3 regions of the Saccharopolyspora sp. ID03-671 genome follow, and region 1 is predicted to be linked to each of the others. Evidence: riboswitches for the same ligand, from Rfam matches in the RefSeq annotation. Region 1 holds a riboswitch; each other region holds the start of a gene.
The links. A riboswitch is a leader RNA that binds a small molecule or an ion and turns the genes downstream of it on or off. The one in region 1 is predicted to bind thiamine pyrophosphate.
Positions count from the first base shown of each region.

Region 1 (7,496 bases):
TACGGCCCTGTGGCCCGGTGCTAGCGTTCCGTTCGTGAGCAACGCCAACGCCGCCGTTGCGACGCACGATTAAATCCTTCCCCCTCTCCATCTAATTCATCGACGACAATCGTCGATTCAACTTCTCCTGCTCTTCTTCGAGTTTCCCGCTCGTCGATTCGTCAGCACAAAGATTGGTGGTATTTCTGTCGTGACTGCGACCGATCCGACCAACCCCGTCGACACCGAATCCCCGCAGCTGAGCCTGAGCACGGCGGCGGCGCGCAACCTGGCGACCACGACCAAGTCGGTTCCGCAGATGCAGGGCATCACCTCCCGGTGGCTGCTGCGCATGCTGCCGTGGGTGCAGGCGGCCGGCGGCGTCTACCGGGTGAACCGGCGGTTGAGCTACACGCTCGGAGACGGCCGGATCACCTTCAGCAACACCGGTGCCGACGTCCGGGTGATCCCCCAGGAGTTGCAGGAACTGCCGCTGCTGCGCGGATTCGACGACGACGCGGCGCTGCGCGCGCTGGCCGACCGCTTCGTGCAGCGCCAGTACGAACCGGGCCAGGTGATCGCCAGCTCCGGGGACCCGGCCGAGGAGGTGGTGCTGATCGCGCACGGCAAGGTCAACAAGATCGGCACCGGCGAGTACGGCGACCAGACCGTGCTGGAGGTGCTCGCCGACGGCCAGTACTTCGGCGCGCAGGTGCTGGCCGGTGAGGCCGGCGAGTGGGACGCCAGCTACAAGGCGGTCACCCCCTGCACCGTGCTCTCCCTGGGGCAGCGGACCTTCCAGGAGCTCAACGGCTCCTCGGAGTCGTTGCGCGCGCACGTGCGGCAGGCGCTGGCCGGGCCGGGCCGGCCGCACAACCCGCACGGCGAGGCCGACATCGACATCGCCTCCGGCCACTCCGGCGAGCCGTCGCTGACCGGCACGTTCGTCGACTACGAGCTCGCGCCGCGGGAGTACGAGCTCAGCGTCGCCCAGACCGTGCTGCGGGTGCACAGCCGCGTCGCCGACCTCTACAACCAGCCGATGAACCAGACCGAGCAGCAGCTCCGCCTGACCATCGAGGCCCTGCGGGAGCGGCAGGAGGAGGAGCTGGTCAACAACCGCGACTTCGGCCTGCTGCACAACGCCGACCTGCGGCAGCGCATCCCCACCCGCACCGGACCGCCCACGCCCGACGACCTGGACGAGCTGCTCACGCTGGTGTGGAAGGAACCGGGCTGCTTCCTGGCGCACCCGCGCACCATCGCCGCGTTCGGCCGGGAGTGCAGCAAGCGCGGCCTGTACCCGCAGAGCATCGACCTCGGCGGGCACCAGGTCCCCGCGTGGCGGGGCGTGCCGATCCTGCCCTGCGACAAGCTGCACGTCAGCGACAAGCGCACCAGCTCGATCATGCTGATGCGCCTCGGCGAGCAGAACCAGGGCGTGGTCGGCCTGCACCAGACGGGTCTGCCCGACGAGTACCGGCCCGGGCTGTCGGTGCGCTTCATGGGCATCAACGACCAGGCGGTCCTGTCCTACCTGGTCAGCACCTACTACTCGGCCGCGGTGATGGTCCCCGACGCGCTCGGCGTTCTCGAGCACGTCGAAGTGGGCCGCGAGAGCTGAACAGGCGGGCCGGTCGCAGCGGCCGGCCCGCTCCTCTTCCCGATCCGAGGAGTTGAACCACCTTGACCGCGACCGAACAGCCGGCTCTGAGCCTGAGCACCGATGCTGCGCGCAAGCTCTCCACGACCACCAAGACGCAGCCGCAGATGCAGGGCAGGACCTCGCGGTGGCTGAGCAGGATGCTCCCGTGGGTCGACATCGACGCCGGCACCTACCGGGTCAACCGGCGGCTGACCTACGCCTCCGGCGACGGCCGGATCACCTTCACCAACACCGGCGACGCCGTGCGGGTCATCCCCCGCGAGCTCACCGAACTCCCGCTGCTGCGCGGGTTCGACGACGACTCGGCGCTGGGCGCGCTCGCCGACCGGTTCGTGCAGCGGCACTACGAGCCGGGCCAGCTGCTGTCGGTGGCCGGTGAACCGGCGACCGAGGTCGTGCTCCTCGCGCACGGCAAGGTCGACAAGATCCGCAGCGGTGAGTACGGCGAGGACACCGTCACCGACACCCTCGCCGGGGGCTCGTTCTTCGGTTCGCAGGTGCTGGCCACCGCTCAGTCCACGTGGGACAGCACCTACCGGGCGGTGACGCCGTGCATCGTGCTGACGCTGGATCGCGCCGCGCTGCACGAGGTCACCCGGCAGTTCGACGAGCTGCGCGCGCACGTGGCCGCCGAGTACGCCTCGCCCGCACCGGCGACCAACAAGCGCGGTGAGGCCGACATCGCGCTGGCCTCAGGGCATTCCGGTGAGGTCGTGCTGCCGGGCACGTTCGTCGACTACGAGCTCGAACCCCGCGAGTACGAGCTCAACGTGGCCCAGACCGTGCTGCGGGTGCACAGCCGCGTCGCCGACCTCTACAACCAGCCGATGAACCAGACCGAGCAGCAGCTCCGCCTGACCATCGAGGCGTTGAAGGAACGCCAGGAGCACGAGCTGCTCAACAACCGCGACTTCGGCCTGCTGCACAACGCCGACCTCCAGCAGCGCGTGCACACCCGCACCGGACCACCCACGCCGGAGGACCTCGACGAGCTGCTGTCGCGGAGGCGCAAGTCGCGGTTCTTCCTCGCCCACCCGCGCACCATCGCCGCGTTCGGCCGCGAGTGCACCAAGCGCGGGATCTACCCGCAGACCACCGAGGTGCAGGGGCATCCGGTGCAGGCGTGGCGCGGCGTGCCGATCCTGCCCAGCGACAAGATCCCGATCAGCGGCAAGGGCACCACCTCCATCCTGTGCATGCGCACCGGCGAGGACGACCACGGCGTGGTCGGTCTGCGCCAGACCGGGATCGCCGAGGAGCAGGAGCTGGGGATCTCCGTGAGGTTCTCCGGGATCAACGATCAGGCGGTGCTGTCCTACCTCGTCAGCGCCTACTTCTCGGCCGCAGTGCTGGTCCCGGACGCGCTCGGCGTCCTGGAGAACGTCGAAATCACCCGCTGAGCGAAGGGAGTGCGGAGATGACCGCGATGCAGCAGGACGCGAACCGCGCCGGTCAGGCATTCGAGGCGCTGACCAGCAGCCGGACGATGGTCGAACCGGCGCTGCGGGCGGCGGTGGACCGGCTCCCGGACCGGATGCGGCAGGTCGCCGGTTACCACATGGGCTGGCTCGACGAGCGCGGCGACCCGGTGCGCGCGGACCGGGGCAAGGCGATGCGCCCGGCGATGGTGCTGCTCAGCGCCTCGGCGGTGGGCGGCGATCCGGCCGACGCGGTGCCGGCCGCGGTGGCGGTGGAGCTGGCGCACAACTTCTCGCTGCTGCACGACGACGTGATGGACGGTGACGTCACGCGGCGGCACCGGCCCACGGCCTGGACGGTGTTCGGCAACGCCACCGCGATCCTGGCCGGGGACGCGTTGCTGTCGCTGGCGGCCGACGTGCTCGCCTCCTCCCGGCACCCGGAGTCCTCCGGCGCGGTGCGGATGCTCAGCAGCGCGGTGCTGGGGCTCATCGACGGGCAGAACGCGGACCTGGAGTTCGAGACCCGCGCGGACGTGGGCGTGGCCGAGTGCCAGCGGATGGCGCGCGACAAGACCGGTGCGCTGCTGGGCTGCGCGTGCGCGCTCGGCGCGCTCTACGGCGGCGGGTCGCCGGAGCAGATCACCCGGATGCGCAGCTTCGGCGAGCGGCTGGGCCTGGCGTTCCAGCACATCGACGACCTGCTGGGCATCTGGGGCGATCCGGCGATGACCGGCAAACCGGTGTTCTCCGACCTGCGGACGCGCAAGAAGACGCTGCCGGTGGTCTCGGCCCTGACCTCGGGCACCAACGCGGGTCAGCGGTTGGCCTCGCTGTACTACCGGGAGCAGCCGCTGATCAGCGGTGAGCTGGCCCAGGCCGCGGAGCTGGTGACGTTGGCGGGCGGCAAGGCGTGGAGCCAGGCGCAGGCCGACGAGCTGCTGGCCGCGGCGCTGTCGGATCTCCGCAAGGCCGAGCCGGACGAGGAGGCGGCGGCGGGTCTGACGGCGCTCGCCCACCTGGTGGCACGCCGGGACCACTGATCCCGGCGGTCCGGAACGACGGCTCCGGCCCCACGGCCCCTTCTGGCCGGAGCCGTCCCCGGACGATCAGTCGCGGTGGCGGCGGGCGAACAGGCCGATGACTCCCGCCGCCACCGCGGAGATCACGAACGAGGTCAGCGCGGCGCTCATCCAGGTCGGCACGGTGAACCCGACGGCCTCGCGGGCGCTGGTCCACAGCTGGGTCCACCAGCCGAGCTCACCCGGGTTGATCAGCTGGAACGTCGCGAAGCCCAGCAGCCAGGCCACGAGCATGCCCCAGCGCGAGGGCGCTTCGGCGGAGACGTCCCACTCGCGGTTGCGGGCGTTGTGGAAGTAGTCCACGGCCAGCACGCCGAACATCGGCACGAACACCGAACCGATCAGCAGCAGGAAGTTGGAGAACTGCTCGATGTCCATCGTTAGCGCCGCCAGCGTGCTGATCGCGCCGACGATCAGGCTCAGCACGCGGCGATCGGTGCTGGGGCGCAGGTTCTGGATGGACACCGCGGTGGAGTAGGTGTCGGCGAAGGACTGGTCGACCTCGCGCAGCACCAGAACCGCGAAGAACAGCACGCCCAGCGGCGCGGCCAGCAGCGGGTCGAACGCCTTGTCGCCGTCGAAGCCGACCAGCGCCAGGCCGAGCAGGCCCAGCAGGTAGCAGGCGATCTGGGTGATCGAGTAACCGACGGTCGCGGCGGTGAACGCGCCACCCGCGGAGCGGGAGTGCCGCGAGTAGTCCGAGGCGACCGGCAACCAGGACACCGCCACGGCCAGCGCCGCGTCCGCGCCCGGCCAGAAGCCCTCCCACGAGCCCTCGTGCATCGGCGGCAGCGGTTTCATCAGCAGCTGCACGAAGAAGTAGACCATCGCGATGAGCACGGCGACGCTGACGTAGCGGCGCAGCAGTCGCAGCGCGCCGAGCGGGCGCAGCGTCAACGCGGTGGTGATCACCCCGGCGATGAGCACGTACAGCCACTGCGGGCCGCCGCCGAACAGCGCCTCGGCCCCCTGGGCGATCACCAGCAGTTCGAAGGTGCCCCAGCCGACCAGCTGCAGGATGTTGAGCGCGGTCGGCACGTAGGACAGGCGGGTGCCGAACAGGCCCCGCAGCAGCATCATCGCGGGAGCGCCGGTGCGCGCGCCCGGGATGGCTGCGATGCCGACCATGATGCTGCCGAGCACGGTGCCGACGACGGTCGCGGTGACCGCCGCGGCGAACGACAGCTGCGGCACTCCGGCCGGTGCGAGCACCGCCAGCGCGCCGCTGAAGCCCAGCAGGCTCACGCCGAGGTTGCCCCAGAACGCGCCCTGGTCGAGCACTCCCAGGGTTTTCGGCGCCGGTTCGTCCAGGGTGTTCGGAACTTCGGACAGCGCGACGTCATGCGTCATCGACAGCTCCCTACGCCGGCATTATCCGGACAGGTTCTGCGGTCGGTGGCGCGCGATCTGCCACCCTCTCAGCCCGGTGCGCCCGAGCTCCCGCGTGGATAAGTCGAGCAGACCCTACCTGATCGGGTGACGCGTTGTCCGTCAGTGCCTCCGGTTCCCGAACAACCCCCGGGTGACCTCGCGGCCCACGGCGCTGGCGGCGGAGCGGAAGAACGAGCGCACGGCGGGGTTCTCCATCGCCTTCTGGAACATCCCGGCCTCCTCGCGCTCCCGCTGTTCCGGCACCTCCCCGTCGGGTGCGGAGGCCGGCGCTCCGGTCCGCCCGGCGGAGGGTTCGGCGACCTTCTCGGCGAGCTTCTCGTAGGCCGACTCGCGATCGATCGTCTCGGCGTACTTGGCGTGCAGGTCCGAGGACTGCGCCGCCTCCCGCACGGCGTCCTCGCCGATGCTGCCCATCAACGAGCGCGGGGGCCGCAGCCGCGTCCAGGCCACCGGCGTCGGCGCACCGGTCTCGGACAGCACGGTCACGATGGCCTCGCCGATGCCGAGGGTGGTGAGCGCCTGGTCGAGCCGGTAGTGCTCGGTGGTCGGGTAGGTCTTGACGGTGCGGGCGAGCGCCTTCTGGTCCTCGGGGGTGAAGGCGCGGATGGCGTGCTGGATGCGCGCACCGAGCTGGGACAGCACCGGGTTGGGCAGGTCGGTGGGCAGCTGGGTGTCAGAAGAAGACGCCGACGCCCTTGGAGCGGATGAGCTTCACGGTCTGCTCGATGCGGTCCAGGAACGCCTTGGAGGCGTCGTTGAACAGCAGGTGCGCCTCGTCGAAGAAGAACACGAGCTTGGGCCGGTCCAGGTCGCCGGCCTCGGGCAGTTCCTCGAACAGCTCGGCCAGCAGCCACATCAGGAAGGTGGAGAACAGCACCGGGTTGGCCTGCACGTCGTCGAGTTCGAGCAGGTTGACCACGCCCTTGCCCTCGACCTGCCGCAGCAGGTCGGAGACGTCGAGCTCCGGTTCGCCGAAGAACTCGTCGCCGCCCTGGGCCTCCAGGTTCGCCAGCGCGCGCAGGATCACCCCGGCGCTGGCCGCCGAGACACCGCCGATGCCCTTGAGGTCCTCCTTGCCCTCGTCGCTGGTGAGGTACTGGATGACCGAGCGCAGGTCCTTGGTGTCCAGCAGCGCCAGGCCGCGCTGGTCGGCCCAGTGGAAGATCAGACCGAGGGTGGATTCCTGGGTGGCGTTGAGCCCGAGCACCTTCGACAGCAGCAGCGGACCGAAGCTGGTGATCGACGCCCGGATCGGCACGCCGCGCCCGCCGGTGCCCAGCGACAGGAACTGCGCCGGGTAGGACGAGGCCTGCCAGTCGTCTCCGACGTCCTGGGCGCGGGCGGCGAGCTTCTCCCCGCCCTCCCCCGGCCGGGCCAGGCCCGACAGGTCGCCCTTGATGTCGGCGAGCACCACCGGGACCCCGGCTTCGGAGAGCTGCTCGGCCAGCAGCTGCAGCGTCTTGGTCTTGCCCGTGCCGGTGGCCCCGGCGACCAGGCCGTGCCGGTTGAGGGTCGCCAGCGGGATCCGCACGGCGGCCTGGGCATCGGCCTCGTTGTCGATGACGACCGCGCCGAGGTCGACGGCGGCGCCCCCGGTGTCGTATCCGGACGCGATCTGCTGGGCAGCGCTGTTGTCGGTCACCGCAGTCTCCTCCCGTCGGCACGTTCCTCTCGGAAGGTAGGTCGATAACGCCACCTTCCCCGGGAGAGCCACTCGGTCGGGGGACACGTGGGCGAGTCCGGCACTAGCACTCCGAACAGGGCCCCAACAGGCTCGTTGACCACCGGAAAGATCTCGTTCGCGGGCATGGGACGCATCGCCCGCACGAGTTAAGGTCTGGTCAGACCACCTGGGTACCGCCGTGCGTGAGGAGTGAGGTCGTGACCGGTTTGGACCGCCTGCGGGCTCGTGTCGGCACCGAGGAAGCCCTGGTCGTGGCGTTCTCCGGTGGCGTGGAC
Region 1 covers NZ_CP134054.1:1,003,292-1,010,787, forward strand. The annotation lists gene REH65_RS04705 (family 2B encapsulin nanocompartment shell protein) at 191-1,603, shown strand; gene REH65_RS04710 (family 2B encapsulin nanocompartment shell protein) at 1,666-3,045, shown strand; gene REH65_RS04715 (family 2 encapsulin nanocompartment cargo protein polyprenyl transferase) at 3,063-4,106, shown strand; gene REH65_RS04720 (purine-cytosine permease family protein) at 4,173-5,495, opposite strand; TPP riboswitch at 5,486-5,599, opposite strand; partial or broken gene REH65_RS04725 (helicase HerA-like domain-containing protein) at 5,637-7,179, opposite strand; gene larE (ATP-dependent sacrificial sulfur transferase LarE) at 7,419-7,496, shown strand, end outside.

Region 2 (7,496 bases), 2.4 Mb from region 1:
CCGGATCGAGGCCGAGCGGCTGCGCGAGATCGTCGCCGAAGCCGACAAGGTCGCCGCCGAGCTCGCCCGCGCCGTCCGCTCCCGCGCCTGCACCGGCCTGCCGATGGCGGCCCGCCGCGACCCGGCGCAGATGGTCGTCGCCCGGGGCGGCAGGCAGGACCTGCCCGACGCGGTCGCGGGCGTGAACCAGGGCCTGGACCGGATCCGCGCGGCCGTCGTCAACCGGGACGAGACCCCGGTGCCGCCCGCCGAGGAGGGTGCGCTGAAGGAGCGGCTGATGGGCGCGGTCCGCGCGCACCTGTCGTTCCGGTCCTCGCTGTTCCGGCACGCGCTGCGCTGCACGCTGGCCGTCGCGGTCGGCATGGTGATCGTGCTGCTGATGCGCGACCCGTCGGCGTCGAGCCTGCTGCTCGCGCTCTACGTGGTGCTGGCGCCGGCCGCGCGCGACAGCATGACCGGTGCCCTGGAGCGCACCGGCGGCGCGGTGCTGGGCGTGACCGCCCTGGCCATCCTGATCACCCTGCTGCCCGGGGCCTACCTGCTGGTTCCGCTGGTCATCGGCGGGATGCTGCTGAACATGCCGCGGCTGCGCGCCGAGTACCAGGTGGTGCTGGGCTGCCTGATCGTGATCACCGTCGTGGACCAGGCGATGACGCTGGACCGACCGCTGGTCAACGTCGGCATCAGCTTCGCCGCCAACACCGCGGTCGGCGCGGCGATCGCGCTGATCGTCGGCTACGTGAGCTACCTGGTGCTGCCCAGCAGCATCGTCCCGGACGTGCGGGGCGCGGTCCGCTCCACCGTCTGGTCGGTCTCGGAACTGCTGCGCAGCGTCCGCGCCTCCGGTCAGGGCGCGGACCTGCCGAAGGCGCTGCAGGCCGCGAACGTGCTCGCGCTGCGCCGCACCCAGGACCTGCTGGGGATGCCGGCTCTGCTGGACGGCACCGGCGAGGAGACCGACGACAACCACGCCACCCGCGCCGCCGCGATCGCCCTGGACGCGCTGCGCCAGGACGTCTCCACGCTGGCCTTCCGGCCCGCCGAGGAGCGCAAGGTCGCGGTCCCCGCGCTGCGCTCGGTCGACGACCTGCTGGGCGGCAAGTCCACGGCGAAGATCCCCGACATCCCGGCGGGCGGCGCCCCGGCCTCCGAGCTGCTGGCGAGCTCCCTGGTGGAGAACGCCCTGCACGCCCGCCAGGCCATCGACCGCACCTTCGGCTACGACAACCCGTGGAAGAGCTACACGATCAGCTTCGTCCGCCCCGAACGCCTCCACATCCGCTGAGCCGAACCGCGGCGGGTCGCCCGGAGCTCGGGCAAGGACGGGTTTTCGGTGAGAATCGCCCGGGATTCGGTGGTCCGAACCCCGGGCGATTCTCGCTAGAACCGTCCTCTGCCCTAGCCCATCGGGGTACCGGGGCTGGAGGCTTGGGCCCAGAAGCGCTGGGGGATGCGGCCCGCTTGGGAGGCGAGGCGGCCCGCTTCGACCGCCGAGCGCATGGCCGTGGCCATCCGCTCCGGGTCCTGGGCCCGGGTGACCGCGGTGGCAAGGAGGACCGCGGAGCAGCCGAGCTCCATCGCCAGAGCCGCGTCGGAGGCCGTGCCGATGCCCGCGTCGAGGACGATCGGGACGTTCGCCCGGGAGACGATCATCTCGATGTTGTGCGGGTTGCGGATGCCCAGGCCGGTGCCGATCGGCGAGCCCAGCGGCATGACCGCCGCGCAGCCGACCTCCTCCAGCTTCAGCGCCAGCACCGGGTCGTCGTTGGTGTAGGCCAGGACGACGAAGCCCTGGTCCACCAGCTGCTCGGCGGCGTCGAGGAGCTCCACCGGGTCGGGCAGGAGGGTGTCCTCGTCGGCCACCACCTCCAGCTTGACCCAGTTGGTCTCCAGCGCTTCGCGGGCCAGCTGGGCGGTGAGCACCGCTTCGGCCGCGGTGCGGCAGCCCGCGGTGTTGGGCAGCGCCTCGATGCCCAGCTTGCGCAGCAGGTCGAGCACGCCGGTGCCGCCGCCCGCGTCGGCGCGACGCATCGCGACGGTGGTCAGCTCCGTGCCGGACGCGATCAGCGCGCGCTCCAGGACCGCGAGGTTGGTGGCCCCGCCGGTCCCGGTGATCAGACGCGAACCGAACTCACGACCGGCGATCACCAATGGGTCGTCCACGGTCACCCTCCTTGCACTGCGGTGAGGACTTCGATGCTGGCGTCGGCGTGCACCGCCGTGCCCCGCCAGGACGCGCGCGGCACCACCGCGCCGTCCAGGGCCACGGCCACGCCTCGTTCCGGCACGCCGAAGTCGTCCAGAACCGACGCGAGCGTGGCGTCGGCGGCGACCTCCCGCGCCTCGCCGTTGATCACGACGTTCACTGCTGCCCTCCCAAACGACTCGGATCGGTGGCCTTGATGAGCGCGCCGGGCTCGTCCCCGCGCAGCAGCGCCAGCACCGCGTCGGCGGTGACCGGCGTGAGCAGGAACCCGCCCCGGTGATGTCCGGTGGCGGCCAGCACCCCGGGTTCCAGCCAGCCGATGAGCGGCAGGTTGTCGGCGGTGCTCGGGCGCAACCCTGCGGTGGCCTCGACCAGCGCGTACTCGGCGATGCCCGGCATCACGGTCTCGGCGTCGGAGAGCAGGTCGCGGACGCCGCCGACGGTGACCTCGGTGTCGAAGCCGACCTCGTGCTGGGTGGCGCCGAGCACCACTCCCCCGTCGTCGCGCGGCACCAGGTAGCAGGGCCTGCCGCGCACCGGGCCGCGCACGGTGCGCACCGGCGGCGGCAGCGCGGTGGCGCGGCGCCGCAGCCGCAGGATCTCGCCCTTGACCGGGCGGATCTTGCCGGACAGCGCGGGGTGCAGATCTCCGGAGCGCACGCCCGCGGAGATCACCGCGACGTCGCACTCCAGCTCGGAGTCGGCCAGTTCCACGGCACCGGACCGGACCCGCTCGGCGCGCTCGGCGACGAACTCCACGCCCGCCGCCTTCGCCGCCGCCTGCAGCGCGGTCAGCGCGAGCCGGTTGTCCACCGCGAGATCACCGGGGATCTCCAGCCCGCCGCGCACCGCGGGGCCCAGCGCGGGTTCGCGCTTGCGGAGCTCGCGGCCGGTCAGCCGGGTGACGCTGCGGCCGAGCCCGGCCAGGTACCCGGCGACGGTGTCGAGCTCGCCGCGGTCGGCGCCGTCGACGCCGATCATCAACGTGCCCTCGGTGCGCAGCCCGGACGGCAGTCCGGCGGCGCGCGCGAGCTCGTCGGCGAAGCCGGGCCAGCGGTCCAGCGACGTCGTGCCGAGTTCGAGCAGTTCCTCCTCGCCGGGCCACGCCTCGGCCAAGGGGGCGAGCATCCCGCCCGCCACGTGCGATGCGCCGGAGGCGGGGGCCGGATCGACCAGGCTCACCCGGTTCCCGGCCTCGGCGGCGCGCCAGGCCACCGACAGGCCGACGACTCCGCCGCCCACCACGACGACATGATCGGTTCGTTTCCCAGACAACTCCACGCTCCCTGCGCCGGCATGACCCGGATCAGGTTCGACGGTCGGAGCCCTGCGCTCCCTCTCAGCCCGGTCCGCCGGGCTCCCGTGCTCACCGCCCACCACACTACCCGTCCGCAGATCACGACGTCAGAGGTTGGTTGGGCCCGCCCTCCTCTAGGCTGGGGGCATGCCTGGTTTGGACGGCTTCGGGATTCGCGCTCGCCTCGCCGAGGCGAAGTTGTACTTGTGCACCGGCGCTCGGAGCGAGCGGGGTGATCTCGCGGAGTTCGTCGACGCCGCCCTGGAGGGCGGGGTGGACATCATCCAGCTCCGGGACAAGGGCCCGAACGGCGCTCCGCTGGAGGCTCGCCAGGAGCTCGCGGCGCTGGAGGTGCTGGCGGAGGCGTGCGTCCGGCACGGGGCGCTGCTGGCGGTCAACGACCGCGCCGACGTGGCGCTCGCGGCCGAGGCCGACGTGCTGCACCTGGGCCAGGACGACCTGCCGGTGGAGCTCGCCCGCCGCGTCGTCGGCGACCAGGTGGTGATCGGCCGCTCCACGCACGACATCGCGCAGGCGGACTCGGCGGCCACCGAGGCGGGTGTGGACTACTTCTGCACCGGCCCGGTGTGGACGACGCCGACGAAGCCCGGGCGTCCGGCCGCGGGCATCGACCTGGTCCGGCACGCGGCCGAGCACCGCGGCCACGGTCGCCCGTGGTTCGCCATCGGCGGCATCGGGCTCGACAACGTCGACGAGGCCGTCGAGGCCGGTGCCGAGCGGATCGTGGTGGTCCGCGCGATCACCGAGGCCGAGGACCCCGCCGCGGCGGCGCGCGAGCTGCGGTCGCGACTTCCCTGACACGACGACCCCCGGGACTGGTCCCGGGGGTCGTGTCAGTTTTCATGAGAACTTCCCCCACCCACGACAGAAGCCGTGAGCGGGGAAGTCTCAGATCACTGGGTCAGCAGGGAGACGCCGTAGGCGGACAGGGCCTCGCCGACCGGCTGGAAGTAGGTCGTGCCACCGCTGCTGCAGTCGCCCGAACCACCCGAGGTCATGCCCTGGGCCTGGTCGCCCGAGATGAACGAGCCACCGGAGTCGCCCGGCTCGGCGCAGACGTCGGTGCGGGTCAGGCCCTCGACCGTGCCCTGCTCGTACTGCACGGACTGGTTCTTGGCCTCGACGGTGCCGCAGTGCCAGCCGGTGGTGGAACCCGAGCGGCAGATCGAGGCGCCCTCGGCGGCCTCGGACGACCCGGCGACGGCCTGGGTGCCGCCCTGGTAGTTGTTCACCGCGGGCTGCGGGGTGTCGTCGTCGCCGACGGAGATGTAGGAGTAGTCGTCACCCGGGAAGGACGAGCCCTCGAAGGTGCCGCTGGGCTCGGTGGTGGTGTCGCCGGCGCCACCGCAGTGGCCTGCCGAGACGAAACCGCCGTCAACGGCGAAGCCGACGGAGCAGCGGGCACCGCTGCCGATGTAGTAGGCGTTGCCGCCGACCACGTCCATCAGCGTCTTCGGCTGCTCCTGCGACTCGACGATCTTCACCGCGCCGTCGGGAGCGCCCGCGGCCTGCGCGAACTGCGCGGCCTCGGCGGCGGCACCCGGCTTGACCGTGACGACGACCGCGTTCTGCCGGTTGCTGGTGTACCAGCCGGTGACGCTCTGCGGGGCCTGCGCCTTGCCCGCGTTGAGGCCGTCGATGACGCCGGTGAGCTGCTGGGCGCTGAAGGCGACCTGGCGGACCTCGGCCCCGGCGGCGCGGACCTGCTCGGAGCGGGCCGCGTCGGTCACGCCGACGACGAGCTTGCCGGTCGCGGAGTCGAAGTAGGCGCCGCCGAAGGCGTCGGCTAACGCGCCGCGCAGGGTGCTCTCGGTGCGCTGGGCCGCGGATTCGAGGTGGAGCCGGTCGAGGGCCTGCGCCTCGGTGAGGCCCAGGTCGCGCTGCATGGCCTCCAGCAACGTGCCCGCCACCGGAACGGCGGTCGGCGCGGTGGCGGTGGCCGGCACGGTGAGCGCGGCGACCGTGCCCGCGGTGACCAGAACGGTCCCGGCAATGCGAGCCGCGAGTCTACGTTTCATCTCGTGTCTCCCTTGTAGTGACCTGATCTCTCAAGGCCCCGTCGCCGGTCCAGTATCAGATCCTCTCAGGGAAATCACATCCAGCTTTTAGCGCAATGTGCGCAAAACAACTCCCCTTTCATCGGAGATCACCGACAGAATGGCGGCGTTTCACCGTTTTTCGCATTTATCCGAGCGGGAGTCCCGGCAGCGTCGACTGCGGAGCGGGTTCGGTCGACTCCGGTGCGGATTCGGTGGTCGAGGGTTGCGTTGTGGGAGAACCGGATTCGGTCGGCGGCGCCGTGGGCATCGGGGCCTCGCTGCTCGGCGGGGTGGAGGGAGCGGAGGGTTCCGCCGACGGCGCCTCGCTGGTCGGAGCCGGTTCGCCGGTGGTGGGCTCGGTCCGCTCGGCCTCGACGGGGGCGGGCTGCAGCACCTGACCGAGCGTCGTCCCATCACCGCCGGACAGCGGACGACCGGTGATCCCCTCGAAGCCGGTGACCAGCAGCATGCTCACCGCGAACACGAACGCGCAGGTCGCGCCGACCAGCGCCCAACGCCCCCACCTGCGGCGGGGCACCGGCGGCGAGAGCAAGGTGCGGGGTTCCTCGACGGCCCCGGGCTTCTCGACGGCCCCGGGCCTCTCGACGGTCGCGGGTTCATCCACGGCCTCGCCGCCGGGCCACTGCAGGCCGGTGACCTCCAGCTTCCGCGTCACCTCCTCGGTCTCGCCGGACCTCGGCCGCCCCAGCTGGGTGCGGCGTTGCCGCAGTTCGGCGGCCTTCGCGGCGGCGACTGCGGCCTTCTCCCGGGTCTTCTCGAACGACCGCTGGTACAGCGCTCCGCCGACGGTGATGATCACGCTGGTCAGGCCCGCGCCGAGCACGGTCCCGGCCACGCCGAGCCGCGAACCGAGGAACGCCGCCGTCGCCGACGCCAGCGCCGCTCCGCCGACCTGAGCCGGGGAGACCTGCATCTTCTTCTCGCTCTGCTTCTCCGGCCGATCTTCTTCGGCCGAATCCGCGCCGCCCTTCACCATTTCCCTCACACGCGCAATGGGAGTCCTTCGCTCTGCCCCACCCAACGCGCACGCCCGCGAGGTTTTCTCCCCGCCCGCGTCTTTCGTGAGCACTCCCACGACGTGTAACGAAAAGCGGTGTCACTGCCCGGAATTCCGATTGCGCGCAGCGTGAAGATTCAGGCGGGCGGATTCAGGCGCGCGACGAACTTGTAGCGATCACCGCGGTAGATCGAACGCACCCATTCCACCGGGCGGCCCTCGGTGTCGAAGGAGTGCCGGGACAGCAGCAGCATCGGCAGGCCGACGTCGGAGCCGAGCAGCTCCGCTTCCTCGGGACTGGCCAGCGCGGTCTCGATGGTCTCCTCGGCGTGGCCGAGCTCGACCTCGAAGGTCTCCCGCAGCACCTGGTACAGCGAGCCGCCGGACTCCAGCCTCGCGGTCAGGCCGCGGAAGCGGGCCAGCGGCAGGTGGGTGGTCTCGATGGCCATCGGCTCGCCGTCGGCCAGCCGCAGGCGGCGCAGGCGGAGCACCGCGGACCCGGCCTTGGTGCCGAGCAGGACGGCGAGCTCCTCGTCGGCGGCCTCCTCGACGACCTCCAGCAGCCGGGAGGTGGGCTGCCTGCCCTGGGCGCGCATGTCCTCGGTGTAGGAGGACAGCTGGAGCCGCTGGGCGACCTTGGGCTTGGCGGCGAAGGTGCCCTTGCCCTGCACGCGCAGCAGCCGGCCTTCCACGGTCAGCTCCGCGAGGGCCTGGCGGACCGTGGTGCGGGAGACGTCGAACTCCGAGGCCAGCGAGCGCTCGGTGGGGATCGGCGAACCGGGGGGCATCGACCGCAGCAGGTCGAGCAGGTGCTGCTTGAGACCCCAGTACTTCGGTTCCCGCGGCGCGCGACCCTGCGGATCCGCCCCGCCGGACACGGTCGTGTCGAGCATCGTTCCTCCTACCCGCCGCAGC
Region 2 covers NZ_CP134054.1:3,400,531-3,408,026, forward strand. The annotation lists gene REH65_RS15560 (FUSC family protein) at 1-1,285, shown strand, start outside; gene REH65_RS15565 (thiazole synthase) at 1,399-2,163, opposite strand; gene thiS (sulfur carrier protein ThiS) at 2,166-2,366, opposite strand; gene thiO (glycine oxidase ThiO) at 2,363-3,481, opposite strand; TPP riboswitch at 3,473-3,580, opposite strand; gene thiE (thiamine phosphate synthase) at 3,651-4,322, shown strand; gene REH65_RS15585 (alpha-lytic protease prodomain-containing protein) at 4,418-5,542, opposite strand; gene REH65_RS15590 (hypothetical protein) at 5,709-6,569, opposite strand; gene REH65_RS15595 (GntR family transcriptional regulator) at 6,719-7,474, opposite strand.
Region 2: linked by a shared signal. The riboswitch ahead of thiO (glycine oxidase ThiO) and the one ahead of REH65_RS04720 (purine-cytosine permease family protein) in region 1 are both predicted to bind thiamine pyrophosphate.

Region 3 (7,496 bases), 1.6 Mb from region 1:
GATGAACAGGCGTCCGGATCGGTCGAATCGTCCCAGGTCGCCGGTGGACATGAGGCCGTCGCGGCGTTCCCGGCTGTTGCCGTTGGTGTAGCCGTCGAACAGCATGTCGTTGCCTGCGAAGATCCGCCCGGTCTCGCCTCGGCGGACCGGTTCGCCGTTGTCGTCGAGGATGCGCACCTGCGTGCCGCGCGGCGGCCGCCCGGCCGAGCTCGGGGCGGCGCGCAGGTCGGCGGGCGTGGCGATGCTGACCCACGAGACCTCGGTGGAACCGTAGAGGTTGTAGAGCACCGGGCCGAAGGCGCGCTGGAATCGGGTGGCCAGGTCACCGGGCAGCGCGGAACCGCTGGCGGCGACGATGCGCAGCGACGAGGTGTCGAACCGCTCGCGCTCCTCGGCGGGCAGGTCGAGGATCCGCTGCAGCATCACCGGGACGCCGAACATGGCGCTGACCCGGTGCCGCTGCACGGTCCGCAGCGTGTCGACGGCGTCGAACTTGCGGCGCAGCACCAGCGTCGCGCCGAGCACGGCGGAGAGCTGGAACCCGGCGATCGCCCAGGTGTGGAACAGGGGAGCGCTGAGCAGGACGCGCTCGCCGGCGCGCAGCGGGATGCGGGAGAACACCGCGCCCGCGGGGTTGAGGCTCGGCGGGTCGGGCCGGCGAGCGCCCTTGGGCGTCCCGGTGGTGCCGGAGGTGAGCACGATCAGCCGCGAGTGCCGCGGCGGCCGCGGGAGCTTGGTGGCGGGCTCCGTGGCGATGAGGTGGTCGAGCGTGTGGTGCTCGGTGGGCCCGTCGGCCCACCCGAGGACGACGTCGAGGTCGCTGGGCAGGTCCTGGAGGTGTCCGGCGAACTCCTCGTCGAGGACGAGCAGGCTGACGTTCTGCTCGGCGAGCACGTCGGCGAGCTGGCGGGTGCTGAGCCCGACGTTGAGCAGCACGACGTCGACGCCGAGCTTGGCGGCGGCCACGATGACCTCGACGGGCCCGTGGTGGTTGCGGGTGAGCACGCCGACGCGGGTCCTGGCGGGCACCCGGTCGCGCAGCGCGGCGGCCAGCCGGGTGGTGCGGGTGGCGAGCTCGGCGTAGCTGAGCGCTCCGCGCTCGTCGATCACGGCCGGTCGGTCCGGGTGGCGCGCGGCGCCGACGGCGAAGCCGAGCGGCAGGGTGATGCCCCAACGGCGGTAGGCCAGGGCGATGCGGACCAGCCTGTCGGGCCGCATCGGTCGCACCACACCCTGCTTGACCAGCACGAACAAGGTGTGCAGGGCCGGTGCGGCGTGGTTGGTCAGAAAGCTCGGCAGTCGCCGCAGAAAGCTCACTCGGTCACCCCTCGTCCGCGAAACCTACTCGGGAGTAGATTGTGCCGTGAGTAATCCTCCCGGCCAAGCCCTCCGTGTCGAGTATCCCGATTCCGCGGTCGCGACGTAGGCGGCGCGGCGGGTGAGGGGGGAGCCTCTCCCGCCGCGCCGACCCCCAGTGATCCGGGTCGGGGCCTACTCGGTCCCCGCCGCGGTGACGACCGCGTCGCGCAGGGCCGCGCGCAGACGGCCGACCTCCAGCGGTGAGAGCACCGCCGTCTCCCCGGGCGGTGACACGATCACGACCCGGCCGTGGTTGACGAACACCGACATGTCCTGTCGCCGTCCGGCGACGTCGCGGCAGCTGATGTGCCACTCCTGGTTGGGCCCCACAGTCCCAGCCTCCCTGTGCCGATCCGCCAGATGCGGTGAAGCGGCGCGCTGCGCGCTTCCGGTGTAGGGACGCGCCGGCCCGACGTGCATGACGGCACTGCGGCGAAATCACCTGAAAACGCTGTGAGCCATGTCCGGACCTGCGGTTCCCCGGTCGCGACCCCGGACACGACTCAGGGGCGATCCCACAACGGGAATCGCCCCTGAGCCGGTGCTGTTAGCCGGATACACCCGTCCGGTGTCAGATTTGGTCAGACCGGGCGAACCTTCAGCCCGGCTTCCTCGGCGGAGAGCACGACCGCGCCTTCGAAGTCGGCGATCGGCAGCTCGTCGCGCACCAGGCGGTGCGGTGCGTCGGAGGCCTGGACGCGGATCGTGCCGGTGGTGACCGCCTGCTCGGCCAGGTCCTGGCCGCCGAACTGCACGCTCAGCGCGTCGCCGGAGACCGTCGCGGTCAGCCAGCCGCCCTCGATGACCTGCTCGGAGCCGTCGAAGGACACGGTCAGCCGACCCTCGGCCGGGTTGTCGCCGCGGACCGCGACGTGCGAGAGCGCGACGTCCCGCTTGCCGGACTCCTCGCCGGCCAGCGCGATGACATCCCTGGTGGCCTCCTCGCCCGGCTCGGTGCCGGGCTTGGGGGTCAGCACCGGGGCGCGCAGCTGCGCGGCCAGCCGGTAGGGCTGCCACGAGCCGGCGCCGATCAGGTTGACCACCGCGCTGACCGCCACGTCGGTCAGCAGCCGGTCACTGCCCGGGGCGGGCGTGACCTCGATCGCCGGCACGTCGCGCCGGGACAGCAGTTCGCGCAGCGCTTTGGCGCGCTGACGGCTGTTGCGGTCGAATCCGCGGGTGATCGCCACCGTCCCCGATCCGGCGGCCGCGACGGCGGCCTCGGTCAGGTCCGCTAGCGGCGCCCAGATCTGCGCCGGGTCCTGAGCAGGACGCTGCCGGCGCGAGCGGGCGAAGCCTGGGGCATCGGTCGTGGTTTCCATCGCCCTCCACTTTAGTCTTCGACGAAGGGTGACCTTGCCTTCCGGTGGGGGCTTTCACGGTGTGAAATCGATCGCGATCGCACTGCTCCATCGGGGTGGCTTTTCCTGCGGGTGGGCTCATCCGCTGCGGCATTCGCCGCATCCTGACCGCTCGGCGAGGCGGGGGGCCGCGAGATGACCGAGTTGCACCTGCCGGGCGCGCGGCCCGGCCCGGACCGGTGGGTGGTCGTGCGGTGGCTGGTGCCGGACGGCAGCCGGGTGCGGGCGGGTCAGCCGCTGGCCGAGCTGCGTCCGGCCGACTCCGACGGCCCCGGGATCAGGGTGCGGGCGCTGGCCACCGGCACGGCGTGGCACCAGGTGCGGGCGGGCGAGGTGCTCAGCGTCGGCCAGGTGCTCGGGTTGATCGACTGAACCGCGCGGGGCCGGGGCTTGCCCTCGGTTGTTAGGTTGGTGCCAGTGACGCGGGGTGCCCCGGCCAGGGGCTGAGAACAGACCCGTTGAACCTGACCTAGCTCGTACTAGCGGAGGGACGTCATGGCCCCCAACGTGCTGACCATCGCCGGGACCGATCCGAGCGGCGGTGCCGGTATCCAGGCCGACCTCAAGGCCTTCTCCGCCAACGGCGCCTACGGCATGTCGGTGATCACCGCGCTGGTCGCGCAGACCACGACCGGGGTGAGCCGGGTGCAGGAGGTGCCGCCGGACTTCATCACCGACCAGCTGGTGACGCTGCTCGACGACGTCCGGGTGGACGCGGTCAAGATCGGCATGCTGGCCAACGCCGAGGTCATCCGCGCCGTCGCGGCCGTGCTGGAGCGCTACGCGCCGCGGTTCGTGGTGCTCGACCCGGTCATGGTCGCCAAGAGCGGCGACCGGCTGCTGGCGCCGGAGGCCGTCGGCGCGCTGCGCGACGTGCTGCTGCCGCGGGTGGACCTGATCACGCCGAACCTGCCGGAAGCGGCCGACCTGCTCGGCGAGTCCGAGATCGGCAGCCCCGACGAGATGCCGGCGCAGGCCGAGCGGCTGGCGGGCCTGGGCGCCAAGCAGGTGCTGCTCAAGGGCGGTCACCTGGACGGGGAGACCAGCGTCGACCTGCTCCACGGCGACGGGCTGGCCGAGTTCCTCAGCAGCGAGCGGGTGGCCACCACCAACGATCACGGCACCGGCTGCACGCTCTCGGCGGCGATCGCGGCGCTGCGCCCGCAGCGCGCGGATTGGCTGGAGGCCGTTCGCGAGGCCAAGCAGTACCTCACCGACGCGCTGCGCGCCTCGGAGCGCCTCGACGTGGGCCGCGGTCACGGTCCGGTGCACCACTTCCACCGCTGGTGGTGACAGTTTTAGCCATAATTGACCGGACATTTCGGACTTCGATCATGGACAGTTCTGGCTAGAACTGTCCGACTCCCGGACCCACCGATCTCTGCGAGGGTTTTCATGAGCACCTTGCCCGCACCGCCTGCCGGGGGTTTCTGCGCTGAGGCGTGGGACCGGACCGCCGGACTCCAGAAGGCGATCGAGGAGCACCCGTTCAACGTCGCGCTCGCCGACGGCAGCCTGCAGCGGGACGTCTTCGCCTTCTACATCGTCCAGGACGCCCGCTACCTGGTCGGCTTCGCGCAGGCGCTGTCGGCCGCGGCGGCCCGTGCCGACGACGCCGCGGACGCGGCGTTCCTGGCCGGTGCCGCGCAGGGCGCGCTGATCGAGGAGCGCCGGCTGCACGCCGGCTACGTCGCCGAGTTCGGGCTGACCGACGAGGAGATCGCCGGGATCGACACCTCGCCGACGTGCCTGGGCTACACGTCCTACCTGCGGGCCTGCGCGCTGACCGAGTCCTACCCGGTGCTGCTGGCGGCGATCCTGCCGTGCTTCTGGGTCTACCAGCACGTCGGCAGCACGATCCTCGACGCGACCGGCGCCATCGACGGTCACCCGTACAAGGCGTGGATCACCACCTACGCCGACGACGAGTTCGCCGAGGCGGTGCTGTCCGCGCGCGAGCTCACCGACAAGGTCGCGGCGCGCGCCGACGAGGCGACGCGGGAGCAGATGTTCGCCGCGTTCGCCCGCGCGACCGAGTACGAGTGGCTGTTCTGGAACAGCGCGTGGATCAAGGAGACCTGGCCGACCGCGAAATTCCTTGCCTGACAAGGAATTCGCATCTCAGTTACGCTGACGGCGGCTCATCGCGAGCGGTGGGCCGTCACCCTCTTCGGATAACACCAAAGCGTGATTCATGTTGTGATGCAGGTCACGATCTTGTGGTGTTAACGAAGCGCCCAGCACAGCGACATCCAGGGCGAAACCCCTGCTCGAGCTGGGCATTCAGGGGGCGGTCGTTCTTCAGGCGTGGATGGAGTCCCGGGGCAGTGAGTTCTCTTCTGATCGTGTTCATCGGCATGTCGGTCCCGATCCTGGCCGCCGCGCCGTTCTACATCGCCGACCGCCGGAACCAGACCGAATCCGACGAGCCCGAGAAGGCCGAGCTCGGGCCCGAGATCACCGAGGCGCCCCGGATCTGGCCGGATCCCGAGGAAGGTCCGGCGTGCGAGATCCCGGAGGCCCGCACGCCGGAGGACGCGCCCGTCCACGCGGCTCACGCCGAGCCGGACCGGGTCGCTCAGCCGTAGATGGTCCTGGCCAGCGCCGACTTGCGCTGCTGCAGCTCGCGCAGCGCGGCGGTGCTGAACCCGCCCCCGCTCGGACTCGCCGGGATCTCCAGGCCCTCGCTCAGCTGCCAGCCCGAACCGCGCTCGATCAGCGACCGGTGCTTGTTGGTGTAGTAGCCGGAGTTGATCGACACCGCGACGCCGCTCGCCCCGGCCGCGGCGGCCAGCAGGTGCAGGTGGAACCGGGTCGACAGCCACCGCTGCCCGGGCTTGGCGGGCAGGCCCTCGCGCATGATCTCGTCGAAGGCGTGGAACCGGGCTCCGGGCAGGTCGTGCTCGACGAGCGCGAAGACCTCCCGGTCGGCGCGCGGGATGCCCTCCACGAACGCCACCTGCTCGGGGTCGACCTTCCACTCGCGCAGCGTGTCGAGCAGGAAACCGGCCAGCGCCGGGACCGTCTCGTCCAGCAGGTCCGACTGCATGCAGACCATGACCTCGCGGACGTCGTCGTCCTCGGTGCGGAACAGGCCGGGCTCGACGCCGAAGAACATGTCGTCGCCGGTGGTGGAGGCGTTGACCAGCATCGCCGCCGACGGCTCGTCGCGGACGTCGACGACCTCGAACTGGTCGGCCAGGCTGCGCAGCAGCGGTTCTCCCCCGTCCGCGACGGGGAGAGGCCCTGGCCGGTCATCACCGCGCGGCCGCCGGAGCGGTGCGCGGCCGCGGCGGTGGCCGCGAGCAGGCCGATGTGGCGGGGCCAGATGCCGTTGATGAAGCCGCCGCCGATCACGTGGAACAGGTCCATCTGCCTGACCAGCTCGATGCCGGCGACCCAGCGCGGCGCCAGTCCGGGGTTGTGGATCGCGTGCTGCACGAACGCCGCCACGGCCCACGGCTCGTCCTCGGGGGCCTCCCAGCACAACCGCCAGAACGTGTCGGTGAAGCGCACGTTGGGGTGCAGGTCGGAGAGCATCACCGAGCTGGGCCCGGGGTTGGGGCAGTCGATCCAGATCTCGCTGCGCGGAGCGACCTTCGCCAGGTGCTTGAGCCACGCCGCGGCGATCAGCTCGTCGCCGTAGTTGGGGTGACCGGTGGTGGCGACGAGGTATATCCGGTGCGGGGTGTTCACCAAGGAGGCTCCAGCCATCGGTTGCGCGGTTCGTTCACGAACCTAGCAACCGGTGGGACACCCGTACCATCTTCGCACCGCACGGACTCGCGGCCGGCTCAGCCGGTCTTGCTGATCTCCGAGCGCAGGCGCTCCAGGCGGCGCTTGGAGCGGTTGAACTTGGCCTGGTAGCGGGCCTCGAAGATGTCGGTCGGGATCTCCGGCATCTCCATCGGCTCGGGCGCGCGCGGCTGCGGCGCGATCGCCTCGTCGATCTTCACCGGCTGGGTGGGCTCGCCCTCGCGGTCGGTCTTCTCGCCCTCGGAGGACGCCTCGGCCGTCGCGGTCTCCTCGCCCGGAGCCGCGGCGGCGCCCAGCGCGTGCTTGCCGCGCGGGGCCGCCTCCGGCTGCTGGGACGCTTCCGCCTTGCGGTTCGCGCGGTGGAGCAGTGGCCAGAACACCAGCGTGGCCACCGCGAGACCGCACACGAACATCAGAAACAGCATTTCCACCAGCCGCCTCCGGGGTCAGCTCTGCCGAGCGCTGTCAGTTCTGCCGCGCACCGGGAGCCTGGGCGGCTCCGTTGGTGGTGTGCTGCGGCTCGATCGGGATCGTGTAGGTCTGCACGTCATCGCGCTGCTCGGGCAGCGTGACGTGCTGGAGCCGGTGCTCGTCGGGCTCCACCGGCCCGTCGGTCTCGACGGGGCCGTCGGTCGTGCTGCGCAGGTTCGCGGCGGACTCGTCGAGGACGCGCTTGGCGCCGTCCATCGCCTGCAGCACCGAGGAGCGCAGCTCCTCCAGCCGCATCCGCTCGACGCGGATCTCCTCGAGGGCTTCGAGCCGCATCTGCTCCGACTCGGCGTCCCACTGCCCGCACTGCTTGCGGGTCTCGGCGATCAGCGAGTCGGACTCCTCCTGGGCGTCGGTGACGACCTTCTTGTACTCGTTGCGGATCTCCTGCCGCATCCGGTACTCGCGGCTGCGCTGCTCGCTGAGCTTCTGCTCGTGCTCGCGCTGCAGCTTGGCGCGCCGCGACTCGACGTCGGAGACGAGCTCGTTGCACTCGTCGCGGAGCTCGGAGGCGGCCTGCTCGGCTTCGCT
Region 3 covers NZ_CP134054.1:2,617,764-2,625,259, reverse strand. The annotation lists gene REH65_RS11735 (AMP-binding protein) at 1-1,317, opposite strand, end outside; gene REH65_RS11730 (hypothetical protein) at 1,492-1,689, opposite strand; gene REH65_RS11725 (hypothetical protein) at 1,941-2,681, opposite strand; gene REH65_RS11720 (hypothetical protein) at 2,856-3,092, shown strand; TPP riboswitch at 3,134-3,228, shown strand; gene thiD (bifunctional hydroxymethylpyrimidine kinase/phosphomethylpyrimidine kinase) at 3,216-4,013, shown strand; gene tenA (thiaminase II) at 4,116-4,826, shown strand; gene REH65_RS11705 (hypothetical protein) at 5,048-5,308, shown strand; gene REH65_RS11700 (hypothetical protein) at 5,299-5,871, opposite strand; partial or broken gene REH65_RS11695 (polysaccharide pyruvyl transferase family protein) at 5,997-6,434, opposite strand; gene REH65_RS11690 (hypothetical protein) at 6,515-6,907, opposite strand; gene REH65_RS11685 (hypothetical protein) at 6,942-7,496, opposite strand, start outside.
Region 3: linked by a shared signal. The riboswitch ahead of thiD (bifunctional hydroxymethylpyrimidine kinase/phosphomethylpyrimidine kinase) and the one ahead of REH65_RS04720 (purine-cytosine permease family protein) in region 1 are both predicted to bind thiamine pyrophosphate.